2 regions of the Cellulosilyticum sp. genome follow, and region 1 is predicted to be linked to the other one. Evidence: predicted binding sites of a transcription regulator. Region 1 holds the regulator's gene; the other holds the start of a gene.
The links. The regulator Rex, encoded in region 1, represses fermentation and respiration genes when NADH is low (regulators of the CRP and FNR family bind a similar motif). The targets are predictions, from matches to a motif close to ATTGTTAANTANTTAACAAT.
Positions count from the first base shown of each region.

Region 2: the regulator Rex is predicted to act here: its motif matches at 3,349-3,368, upstream of AC1VAQ_RS00245 (iron-sulfur cluster assembly scaffold protein).

Region 1 covers NZ_CEVXFV010000059.1:5,151-11,533, reverse strand. The annotation lists gene AC1VAQ_RS17865 (LolA family protein) at 1-123, opposite strand, end outside; gene AC1VAQ_RS17860 (CBS domain-containing protein) at 138-587, opposite strand; gene AC1VAQ_RS17855 (NAD(P)H-hydrate dehydratase) at 669-2,222, opposite strand; gene acpS (holo-ACP synthase) at 2,224-2,601, opposite strand; gene AC1VAQ_RS17845 (hypothetical protein) at 2,598-3,290, opposite strand; gene AC1VAQ_RS17840 (redox-sensing transcriptional repressor Rex) at 3,799-4,455, opposite strand; gene AC1VAQ_RS17835 (ABC-F family ATP-binding cassette domain-containing protein) at 4,602-6,383, shown strand, end outside.
Region 2 covers NZ_CEVXFV010000001.1:42,051-48,433, forward strand. The annotation lists gene AC1VAQ_RS00235 (GspE/PulE family protein) at 1-677, opposite strand, end outside; gene AC1VAQ_RS00240 (GGGtGRT protein) at 1,596-2,597, opposite strand; gene AC1VAQ_RS00245 (iron-sulfur cluster assembly scaffold protein) at 2,611-3,303, opposite strand; gene AC1VAQ_RS00250 (insulinase family protein) at 3,426-6,248, opposite strand.

The DNA of each region.
Region 1 (6,383 bases):
CTTCATATTCTTTATGAGACTTTCTGCATCCACTGATGCATTGCTACTTTCCTTTTGACATCCATAAAAAACAACCGAAATAAGTAACAAAAATATAAACAAAACAATCCTTCGTGCTCTCACTTTGCTTCCCCCTACTATTTTATAAGTGTTGGAAGTAAGTCGCTTCTGCCTATAATACCTACTAATTGATTTCTCTCATTAATAACAGGTATACGATTAATTCGCCTATTCATCATAATGGATGCGATTTCACCGATTGTTGCATCTAAATGGACTGCATATACTGGTGATGACATTATATCACTTGCAGTAAGGTAATTCAAATGTCTGTACTTTTGTTTGTATGGTATTTCCCCATCTATAAATAATATACTCGCAACAAACTCTAGATATGATGAAATATTTAATCCCTTTTCTTTTGTAATTAAGTCTTTTTCAGTTACAATGCCTACTAATTGTTTATTATTATCTACCACTGGCACGCCACTTACATGATTTTGCATCAATATGCTGACGATATCCTTAACCTTTTCTTCTTTTGATACAAAAATAACATTCTTTTTCATGATATCTCTAGCACGCATTTTTTCACCTCCTAGGTGAAGCCTCATCTGTTTAATGAAGCACCTATAACTTAACCGTTCATCTTCTTTAATATATAAAAATTACTTCTGTTTTTTAGACACTAAGTCTTCGATAACTAAATTTATGCCCTCTTTATATATATCACTTGGAAGCAAACTATATTCATTTTTCTTTTGCACAAGTAAATCTCCAGCTCTTGATTGTATATAAACACCTAATTTAGTTGCCTCAATTGGCATTATATTCTGTGCCCATAAACCTGTAATAAGTCCCGTTAAAACGTCACCACTCCCTCCTTTTGCCATACCATTATTACCACTTCTACTTATATATATGTTGCCAGTCTCATCTGCAATTACTGTTCTTTCTATTTTGAGAACCAAAATAACCTTATTTTTTTGTGCAAATTGTCTAGCATTTTCTATAGGATGTTCTAAAATTTCTTCAATTGTTGCCCCTGTGAGCCTAGCCATTTCTCCAGGATGTGGTGTAAGAATTGTAGGTGCCATACGCTTTTTAAGAATTTCTAACATGTCACTTACATAATAAAGGCCATCTGCGTCTATGACACACGGCTTGTCACTTAGAAGTACTTCTTTTACTGCCTTTTTAGCTGCTTCACTCCTGCCAAGACCAGGTCCTATAGCAACCTTAGTATAGTTTGAAATTAGCTCTTTAATCTGTTTAACGCCTTCTAATGCAATATGTCCTTCTTCATCTCTTAGTGGAACAGTCATAACTTCTGTAAGCTTTACCTCCATAATGTCATGAATGCTTTCCGGTACTGCAGCTGTTACAAGACCACTACCTATTTTGAGTGCAGCCTCGCTTGCTAAAGTCGGTGCGCCTGACATTCCCTTCTGCCCACCTATTATAATTATTTTGCCATAAGTCCCTTTATTACTCCTAGTGAAACGTTTAGGCAATATGCTTTTCATCTCTTCTTTTTCTAGTGAAAATTGCTTAGTTTCTGTCTCATTTATAAGCTCCTGTGGAATGCCAATTGGCACAACTTGTACATGCCCTACATAGTCAATTGCAGGATATAATACAAGCCCTGTCTTTAATGCTGCAAACGTAATTGTTTGATTGGCCTTAACTGCTATACCTTGTACCTGTCCTGTTGTCCCATCTATGCCAGAAGGGATATCGACACAAATTTTAATAGCTCCTACTTCATTTATAGTTGCTATAATTTCTGCAAATATCCCTTGTACCTTTCTCGTTAAACCTGTGCCAAAAATTGCATCAACAATAAGATCCGCATTATTTAAATAACCTCTGGCTATTTCTATATTCTCATTTGTAATATGAACTAATGGAATGTCCATATTTTTAGCAATTTCATAATAGGTCTTGCCATCTGCTGAAAGTTTCTCAGAAGATGCTAACATTAAGATAATTACCTTACGCTTTGACCAGCTTACAAGTTGCCTTGCAAGCGAAAGGCCATCCCCGCCATTATTACCAGGACCACAAACAATAACAATCTCCTCCAGGTTCTCATCTAATGCTTCTATGGCTTTAAACACTTGATATGAAGCTTGTTCCATAAGCAAAAGGCTAGGTATACCATACCTAGCCGTTGCTAATTCATCTATTTTTCTCATTTGAGTAGGCGTCATTAATTTCATATTATTCTCCTCCTTCTGCTAGGGCATAGGCCACTGCATAAGTCTGGCAATGTGAAATACTTACCTGCATAGCCGTCACACCTAATTCTTGCCCTAATCTTTGTGCTTTATTTAACAAATAAACTTTAGGTTTTCCCAATCTATCTGGTGTAATTTCTATATCACTGGCTGAAAAATTTCTAAAGCCTGTACCTAGTGCCTTACTTACTGCTTCTTTTGCTGCAAAAACACCTGCTATCGTTTCTGCGCGATAATTCTTCGTTTCAAAATAGCTCATTTCATTTGGTGTAAACACCTTACTTAAAAAAGAAGGTGTTTTTTTAACAGCCTTTTCAATGCGACTAATTTCAATAATGTCTGTTCCTATTCCTAATATCATTTTTTATTCGTATCCCATAATGTTTTATCGATAATTTCAATTTGCTGTTGCCCTACAATATTATGAAGATAATTGTAGATATCCTTTAAAAATTTTTCACTTTGTTTCTTTTCATTAGTTTTCTTAAGCATTTCAGCACGAAGTGCCTCAATCTCTGACTCTAGCTTTATCTCTTTTTGACGATGAATATCTATATATTCATAACCTACTGCTACCATCTCCCCTATAAGCTCTTTATTAGTTACTTGAACCTGCTCATCTACCTCTTCAAGTCTTGTTTCAATATTCTCTAAACGATTATTTACTTCTAAAGTACTTTGATGTAATTTATTGAGTTCTTCTATTTTTTTATCCCCATCTTCACCTTGTACTTCTCCACTTAAAGCTAAAATTTGCTTTAGGAAATTTTGCTTCACTTTATTATACTCTTTATAATCCGTATTTAAACGTGCCTGTTCCTTAAGAAGTTCTTGTAACAGCTTTTCTTTTTCATCAATCACTTTACTTTTTATTTGTTCCTTAACGGTATACCATAGTGGATCTAATAGCACAATAGGTAACTTCCTATTTTCTAAGACCGTATTAATATAGCTTTTTTTAATTTCTACTTGCTTATCTGATAACTTTACATTATCTGCTATATCATCCTGTACAACTACTTTTCTATTTTTCTTTCCAAATCCGAACATCCCTTGCCCCCTTAATTATTACTCTTATAGGCTCTATATTATAGATATCACATTTATAAAGTTTTATTATTATATATTTTTTAACTTTATAGCCAGTTTCTCTATATTATATCTTGTTTTTTAATATTAGAATATGAATTTCATCAATAAATGCTGGTCACTTATAAATATGTCGGCATTTTGAAAGAATAAATTATGCATTCTCTTTTTTCAATTTCTTTATACCTTATTATAGATTTCACATTTATAAAATTTAGTTATTCATAGTTTGTAGTCATGTGAAATCATTGAGAGAAATCTATTTACCTAAATGCATATTTCAAGTTTTTGGTTTCTCTATATAGATTTCACATTTATAAATTTTAATTATTCATAGTCTTGAGTCATGTGAAATCATTAGGAGAAACCTATTTACCTCGATGCATATTTCAAGTTTTTAATTTGTTTCTCTATAGAAATTTAAAAAAGCTATCACGGAAATAATCTGTGATAGCTCTTTTAACATACCTTATAATTCTTTAGGCGTACGCCCATGTTCTGCTTCATTTATTTTATATGCTAAGGTCATTAAGTTTTGTGATAAGTGTACGTTCTCTACTTGTACTGTATCAGGTAAGAATAAGTCAACTGGTGAGAAATTCCAAAGCCCTTTAATTCCCCACTTCGCTAAATTTTCTGCTGTTTCTTTAACGCGTGTTTTTGGCATTGTTAAGATTGCAATTTCTACTCCGTTTTCTTTAACGAATTCCTCCATCTTATCAATATCCATAACCTCTACACCATTAATACTCATTCCGATGAGTCTTGGATTAACATCAAAAAGACCTATCGTCTTAAAACCACGTTTGCTAAATGAAGTTGAGTTAGCAATAGCTTGTCCTAAATTACCTACTCCGACGATAATCATTTTATAATTTTGATGAAGCCCTAAAATTTTGCCGATTTCTGTGTAGAGATATTCCACATTGTAACCATATCCTTGTTGTCCGAAGCCTCCAAAATTGTTAAGATCTTGACGAATTTGTGAGGCTGTTACATTCATTTTCTCGCTTAATTCCCTAGATGAGATTTTTGTCACACCTTTTTGTAGTAGTTCACCTAAGTAACGATAATAACGTGGTAAACGTCTTACTACAGCCATAGAAATTTTTCTTTCTTCTGTCACGTTTTCAACTCCTCACTTCTCATATACGTAGTGATTTCAGTATACATTTAGGTTTTTTTTTTGTCAATGTAGATTCTTGGCATGTTTCCTTTCTTTTTGCACTTTTTTTTGCTAAAATTAAAAAAGAATTACTAAGGAGGCTAAAAATGATTATCTCATGCAGTAATATACAAAAAACATTTATTGATCAAACTGTACTTAAAAATGTTAGTTTTCATATAGAAGATCATGAAAAGGTAGCTTTAATAGGAAATAATGGTGCGGGTAAAACCACATTACTTAAAATTCTTACGAAGGAAATGGAAAGTGATGGGGGTAGCATTTCTTGTAGTAAGGATTGTACCATCGGCTACTTAAAACAACATATGGACCTGGATTCAGAAAGAACCGTTTATGAAGAACTTCTTCATGTATTTGATGAAGTTATTGCCCTTGAAACAAAGCTTCATGATATGGAAGCTGAAATCGCCAGAACTTCTTCATTAGATTTAATGGGAAGCTATGATGCCCTCCGCACAGAATTTGAAAACAAAAAAGGCTATGAATATAAAAGCCTCGTCAAAGGTGTCTTAAAAGGTCTTGGTTTTGATGAATCTGTTTATGAAAAACCTATTTCTATTTTATCTGGTGGTCAAAAGAACCGTGTAGCTTTAGGTAAGCTCTTACTCCAAGAACCTACACTTCTTCTCCTTGATGAACCGACTAACCACTTAGATATTGAAGCTATTGAATGGTTAGAAGGTTTCCTTCGCAGCTATAAAGGTGCTGTTATCATCATTTCCCACGACCGTTACTTCTTAGATAAGATTGTTACAAAAGTAATTCACTTAGAATTCGGTCAGGCCTTTGTTTATAATGGTAACTATAGCGACTATGTGATTAAAAGTGAAAAAGAATACGAAATTGCTATGAAACACTTTGAAAAGCAACAAAGAGAAATCGCTCAGCAACAAGCCGTTATTGCTAAACTTAAGCAATTTAACCGTGAAAAATCTCTTAAACGTGCAAGAAGCCGCGAAAAGGCTCTTGATAAAATTGAGGTTATGGATGCTCCAATGATTGATAATAAACCAATGCAACTTGTACTTACGCCACGTATTCCAAGCGGTAATGACGTATTAGACCTCAAAGAAGTCAGCAAAACTTTTGAAGATGCACCTTTATTTAGCAACATGAATATGTCTATTAAAAAAGGTGATAAAGTTGCCTTAGTTGGTCCTAACGGCGTCGGTAAAACAACACTCTTCCGTATCATCTTAGAGCAAATTCCTGCATCCTCGGGTACTGTACGTTTAGGTTCTAATGTTATGGTGGGCTACTATGACCAGGAGCATTCTACATTAGATACAACTAATACGATTATGGAAGAAATCCAAACTTCTTTCCCAGAACTTAAAAATGGTGAAATCCGTAATATGCTTGCTGCTTTCTTATTTACAAATGATGATGTTTTCAAACCAATTTCTGCCTTAAGCGGTGGTGAAAGAGGACGTGTGGCACTTGCTAAGATTATGCTTTCAAAAGCTAACTTTTTAATCCTAGATGAACCGACTAACCACTTAGACATCTTATCAAAGGAAATATTAGAAAGTGCCATTTCAAATTACGAGGGAACTGTATTATATGTATCCCATGACCGTTACTTCATTAATCAAACAGCAAGCAAAGTCATTGAAATGAATCAAACAGGTGCAAAAGAATTCCTTGGGGACTATGATTACTATGTAGAGAAGAAAAAAGAACTTCTTACTACACCAGTGCCAAAAGTAACTGTTAAAACAGCAGTAGCAACTGCTCCTGCTGCTCCATCTAACAAAGATGACTGGCAAAAACAAAAAGAAGAACAAACACGTATTAGACGTATTCAAAATCAAATTACAAAAGTAGAAACAACTATTCAAGAAGCCGAAGCTGAAATGGAAGATATC
Region 2 (6,383 bases), on a different contig from region 1:
TCTTTGCTCACATTTATCACTTCACGCAGCTGTCCATCTACTCTGTAACGTACGCATACCACCCGTTCAAAAGGCTCAATATGCAAATCTGATGCACCATCTAAAATACAGCGTTCTAAAAGATTATTTACAAGCTGTACCTTTGATGAATCTTCTCCCATTTCCCTTTCAGCTACTCTTGTCTCCTGCTTTTCTTCTTGAAGTTCCTTCTCAACTTGAAAAACAATATGCTTAGTTTGTGCAGAAATATACACTTGGTTAATCAGTTCATCAATAGCCCTTCCTGAAGCTAAAACTGGCAAAATCTCCATCTTTGTGCTAATTCTAATATCATCTAGGGCATATATATTTAATGGTTCTGTCATAGCTACGCGAAGCTTATCCTTCTCGGCGCCTATAGCAATGGCCCTATGCCTTCTTGCAATAGGTTCCGGGATTTTGGTCGCACTACTTAAATCAATAGCGCACTGCAATAAATCTACATAAGGAACATTTAACTGCTCTGATAATATCCTTAATAAACCCACCTCTGTTACAATCCCCTTCAAAATAAGGATTTCCTCTAATCCCTTTCCCGTTTTTTCTTGCTCGTTAGCAAGGTCTTGTAATACCTTGGGTGTCATTATATTCGCCTCTAAAAGCAACGCCTGCAGTGTTTTTTTCTGCACCTTTTTCATATGTTATCTCCTTAACATGTCTATTTTACCCCTTACACTACATTTTGTTTTTATATTCAGAAATTTTAATCAATTATTGTAATCATTATACTATTTAACTGATCTATAAGCAACATTTTCTTAACAATTTATTCCATATTCACTTTTATATACTAAATATAGCCTTAAAAAATAACATTTAGTCACCTATACTAATTTTTTATTATTTTTTTGCAATTAGTGCTACCCATTAAATCAGCTTTTTTATAGCTAACGCAAAAAACCTCAAACTTAGCTCTGCTAAGTTCAAGGTTTTTACTTTACCTATTAATTTTACCTTTTCTAAACTTTGTCGTTTATATATTTCTATGTTTTCCTACCTTTCTTGAAAACAACCTACACTTAATTTCTTCTAAGCATAAGCTAGGCATTACCCTTATAAATAGCCTCCCGATGCTTTATAAATTCGCAAAAATCGGTAAGTCCACTTAGAAATATATATTTTATAAAGTTCAGATAAGGGGGAGGCCAACCTTTTTTTAATTACTACATGAAAAGTTTCTGTTTAAACTGCTACTTAAACATCTACCTTGGTACCCATAACTAAAAAAGGCCATCTAACTTTAATAATACAATGAATTGATATGTGTGTAAGACCTTTTCACCCACTTAACTAAACTAAGCTTTATAAGCATCCTTGCCGCCATAAGTTTGACAGTGCTCATCCCACCATGTTAGCTACTCGTCCCGCCAGCTTAAAAAATAAGCTTGTCAGCTTTGCCCTTCAAGTTCTGTGATTTGCCTTACACTTATCTATATGTTAAGTTTTAAAAAAATCCCTACCTATTTTATAAAACTTTATAAAAAAATAAGCCACATCATAAGCAAAATGCTTAGTGACGTGGCTTATTTTTTTACATTTATTTATGTAATAAATGATTATTTGTTCATTGCTTCTTGGATTGCAACGGCAACTGCTACAGTAGCACCTACCATTGGGTTGTTACCCATACCGATAAGACCCATCATTTCTACGTGAGCAGGAACTGATGATGAACCAGCGAATTGTGCATCTGAGTGCATTCTTCCCATAGTATCTGTCATACCGTATGAAGCTGGACCAGCAGCCATGTTATCTGGGTGAAGTGTACGACCTGTACCACCACCAGAAGCTACTGAGAAGTATTTTTTACCTTGTTCAATACATTCTTTTTTGTATGTACCAGCTACTGGATGTTGGAAACGAGTTGGGTTTGTTGAGTTACCTGTGATAGATACGTCAACACCTTCCATGTGCATGATTGCAACACCTTCACGAACATCATCAGCACCATAGCAACGAACTTTTGAACGTTCACCGTCAGAATATTTGAACTCTTTAACGATTGCTACTTTACCTGTTGCATAGTCAAATTGTGTTTGAACATATGTAAATCCGTTAATACGAGAGATAATTTGAGCAGCATCTTTTCCAAGACCATTTAAGATAACTCTTAAATCTTCTTTACGTACTCTGTTTGCAGAACGTGCAATACCGATAGCACCTTCAGCTGCTGCGAAACTTTCGTGACCTGCTAAGAAAGCAAAACATTTAGTTTCTTCTCTAAGAAGCATAGCTCCTAAGTTACCGTGACCTAAACCTACTTTACGGTCATCAGCTACTGAACCTGGGATACAGAATGCTTGAAGACCTTCACCGATAGCTTCAGCTGCATCTGCTGCTAAGTGAGCATCTTTTTTAAGTGCGATAGCTGCACCTAATGTGTAAGCCCAACCAGCATTTTCGAAAGCGATTGGTTGAATTCCTTTTACGATTTCATATGGGTCAAAACCTTTTGCTTGACACATTTCTCTTGCTTCTTCAATATTTTTAATGCCGTATTTTTCACATACTGCATTGATTTGGTTAATTCTTCTATCATAAGACTCAAATAATGGCATTTCTCGGCACCTCCTACTCATGTCTTGGGTCAACTGTACGTACAGCGTCATCAAATCTGCCGTATTGACCTGTTGCTTTTTCTAATGCTTCACTTGCATCCATACCTTTTTTGATCATATCCATCATTTTACCAAAGTGAATGAATTTGTATCCAATGATTTGATCATCTGCATCTAAGGCAATGTTTGTTACATAACCTTCAGCCATTTCAAGGTATCTTGGTCCTTTAGCTACTGTTGAGTACATTGTACCAACTTGGCTACGAAGTCCTTTTCCAAGGTCTTCAAGACCAGCACCGATTGGAAGTCCACCTTCTGAGAAAGCAGTTTGAGTTCTTCCGTATACGATTTGTAAGAATAATTCACGCATAGCTGTATTAATAGCATCACAAACTAAGTCTGTGTTAAGCGCTTCAAGGATTGTTTTACCAGCTAAGATTTCTGCTGCCATAGCTGCAGAGTGAGTCATACCTGAACATCCGATTGTTTCTACTAACGCTTCTTCGATGATACCATCTTTAACGTTAAGTGTTAATTTACATGCGCCTTGTTGAGGTGCACACCAACCTACACCATGTGTGAGGCCGCTAATATCTTTAATCTCTTTTGATTGTACCCATTTACCTTCTTGTGGGATTGGCGCTGGACCATGGTTTGGTCCTTTAGCGATTGGGCACATTTGTTCTACTTCATGTGAATACATCATTTGTCATGACTCCTTTCCACTTGTGTATATTTAAAGATAAATCTTTAAATCAAAAATTTAACAATACATACATATTGTATCGGCGGATAAGGAATATGTCAATATTTATCCTTTTTAAATTGTTATTTAAATTGGTAAATTTTATGTCCCGTCACATTTTGAGGTAGTTTTTTGGTGGCAATGCTCAAGGTACCTTCCCTTAGTAAATCCTTAAAAATACAAGCTTTTTGTTGCATTTTCTGTCCTGTTGTGTCTAAAATTTGAGCTTGTAAATTTTTTACAACATTTTTTTTATTCCCCAATAAAAATTGTACTTCTAGTACATCTACTTGTTCTAATCCTTTATCTAAAAGTCTAAATTGCTGGTGTACTCTTGTTAATGCTTCTGTTTGACTTGCCTTTAATGCAGCTTCATTAATAGGTGTTTTATCTAAAAATTCCCCACTTTCTGCAATAACCTGTAAAGAATGTTTAAAATCTGGGTCTCTATAGGTATAGATATTAAAGGTTGTTGGATATTGACAGTTACAACCTGCACCATAAGCACCTAAACCAATTCTTATCTTAGGATTAAAATAATTTTTTGCCATATAGGCCGCTGCCACAAAATCGCTTCCTTCTACTGGCTTTTTCAATGTATTTTGTATATAAATATAATCTACAGCCGTATCTAGTTGTAGAAAGCTTGTCTTAGGCATTTGTTCAAATTTATACTCTGTACGATTTAATGATTCATTCTTTTGTCCCTCTTTGATAATCTTTTTTAAGCTGTGCAAATAACCATTACTTGATTTATAAGGTGAGGTGATTGCAACAACAAGTCCATTCGTCTGGTATACACTTTGATCCATTTGTTTTACTTTTTCAATCCAAGCAGTACCTTGTTCTTTTAAGCAAGCCTTGCAAAATTCATAAAAAGGATAGCCCTGTTCATATAGATAACGTTTTTGTGCTTCAGCACCACCTAGACCTAAGTTACCTAATGTACCCAGCACATTATTTTGGCTAGCAGCTTGGCTTCCATTAATAAACTTCTTAAGCTTATATTCATACCAGCTCGCATCTTGACTTAATAAATTTGCTCTAGCTTCTTCTAATATTTCACCATGCTCTTTTTCTTCTTTAGGTGTAACCATTGTTATTTTAAAATAAGGTTTATAACCTGCTTCTTCATTTGGCAAGGCAATACAATTCGTTTTTAATATCCCCTTAAAAGGTGTTTGTTCCCTTCCGCTTTCCTCTAATAAATAGCTGTACAAAAAGAGATAAGGCAAATCTTCTTGTTTTACATTCCCTGTTTCATAATAAAGCTGACTACGTGCAAATTCTGTTTGAGCCTTAGTTGTTAAAAGTGTATATTCCCCTTTGGCTGTTTCTTTAAGACTAAGGTTTTCATCCAATACAAGTTCCTCTAGTGGAACACCTTCTAAATTACATTTTTGACCTTGCCACTGGGTCATTTGCTTTTTAACTTGTCTCCATTCTTCTTTTGTAAGCTGTGTCAAAGTAAGGGGATCTTCTATCTGCATTTGACCAGGTGTTAAAAAGAATGTACACATACTTGCTTCTTGCCATAATGCCCTACACGCTTCTTTTTTAATCGCTTTAATTTGGTCTACATATTCTTTACGCTTATAATATTGACTTTCATCTTTACCATGTGCCCAACCATCTAGTATCGTCTGTGGAATAAAAATACTACGTTCTTCGTCTTCTTCATTTTGCATTTGTCCCCATTTAGCTTCTAAGAGTACATCTTCCTCCATAGCCTCTTCACGGCTTTCAGAAATCTTAAGTAGTACCTCATCTAATATTGCATTATATAAATTTAGCTTTTCCCGTGGAATATTTTTCACCACTAACGTATACATCATATAAGGTAGGTCATCATCCTTCAGTATTTTTATTTCTTGACAGCCTAACTTTTGAAGTGTTTGTTGCATAGGACTTAAACGGCTTCCTAAATAGGCATTAATCCATAAATCCATTTGTACCTCTTCTTCTACACTTAGCGCATGTGGCATCACAAAACTTTTAGCAATAGCACACTTACTTCCTGGATTTAATACTGCACTTTTTACCATTTTAGGCACTTGTAACGTTTTTACTTCAAGACTTATATTTTCTCTTGGCTCTTTTGAACTGTGTAAATATGTTTCAATTATTTCAAGTACTTCTTCTATTGGTAGCTGCCCATATAATACCACACGCATGTTACCTGGATAATAATAACGATTGTAGGTATCTATAAATTGCTGATATGTCAGCTTCGGTATTTCATTAGGATCGCCACCGCTATCATGACTATATAACGTATCGCGATATACCGTTTGCCTTACTGTGCGATATATCTTGCGATCTTCATTCCCATAAGCACCTTTCATCTCATTATATACAACACCACCACTACGTTCTTCTTCTGGTGCATAATTAAAAGACTCTTCATAAAATCCGTAAGGCTGATTTAAAAAATCAGGATTAAAAATACTATCTAGGTAAATATCAAGTAATGCCTTATAACAAGTCATATAAGGTGTTGCAAAAGGAAAGATTGTCATATCCCCACTTGTTAAAGCATTCATATAAATATTAGGATAACTGCTACTTGCATCAAAAAACAAACTGGATGATGGATACTTCTTTGAGCCTGTAAATAGGGTGTGTTCAATAATATGATTGACACCGGTAGAATCTACAGTCGGCGTACGCACACCTAATGTAAAACTCTTATTCGTATCGTCATTTTCAATCCAAATTACTTCTAAGCCACTATTTTGATGCACATATTTGTGCAGTACATCTTTCCCATGTCTTTCTTTAGCATATTCTTTAAACTGACTTGTTATCTTAGTATTTTCTACATTTTTTAAGTTTTCAGCTTGCCCATAGCAATTGGTCGTCACCAAAACTGCTGCCAGCATTATAAAAAAACATCTTTTTAACATGCCCTTCACTCCTTTTAGTTAGAATGTGCAGCTCATAGCGTTCTCATACACAAACTTACCTTTTCCTTTTGTTCTAGGAAAAAGTCTTTTTTCATATATTATAGTTAGCATAAATACTTATTGATTCTAGGAGGG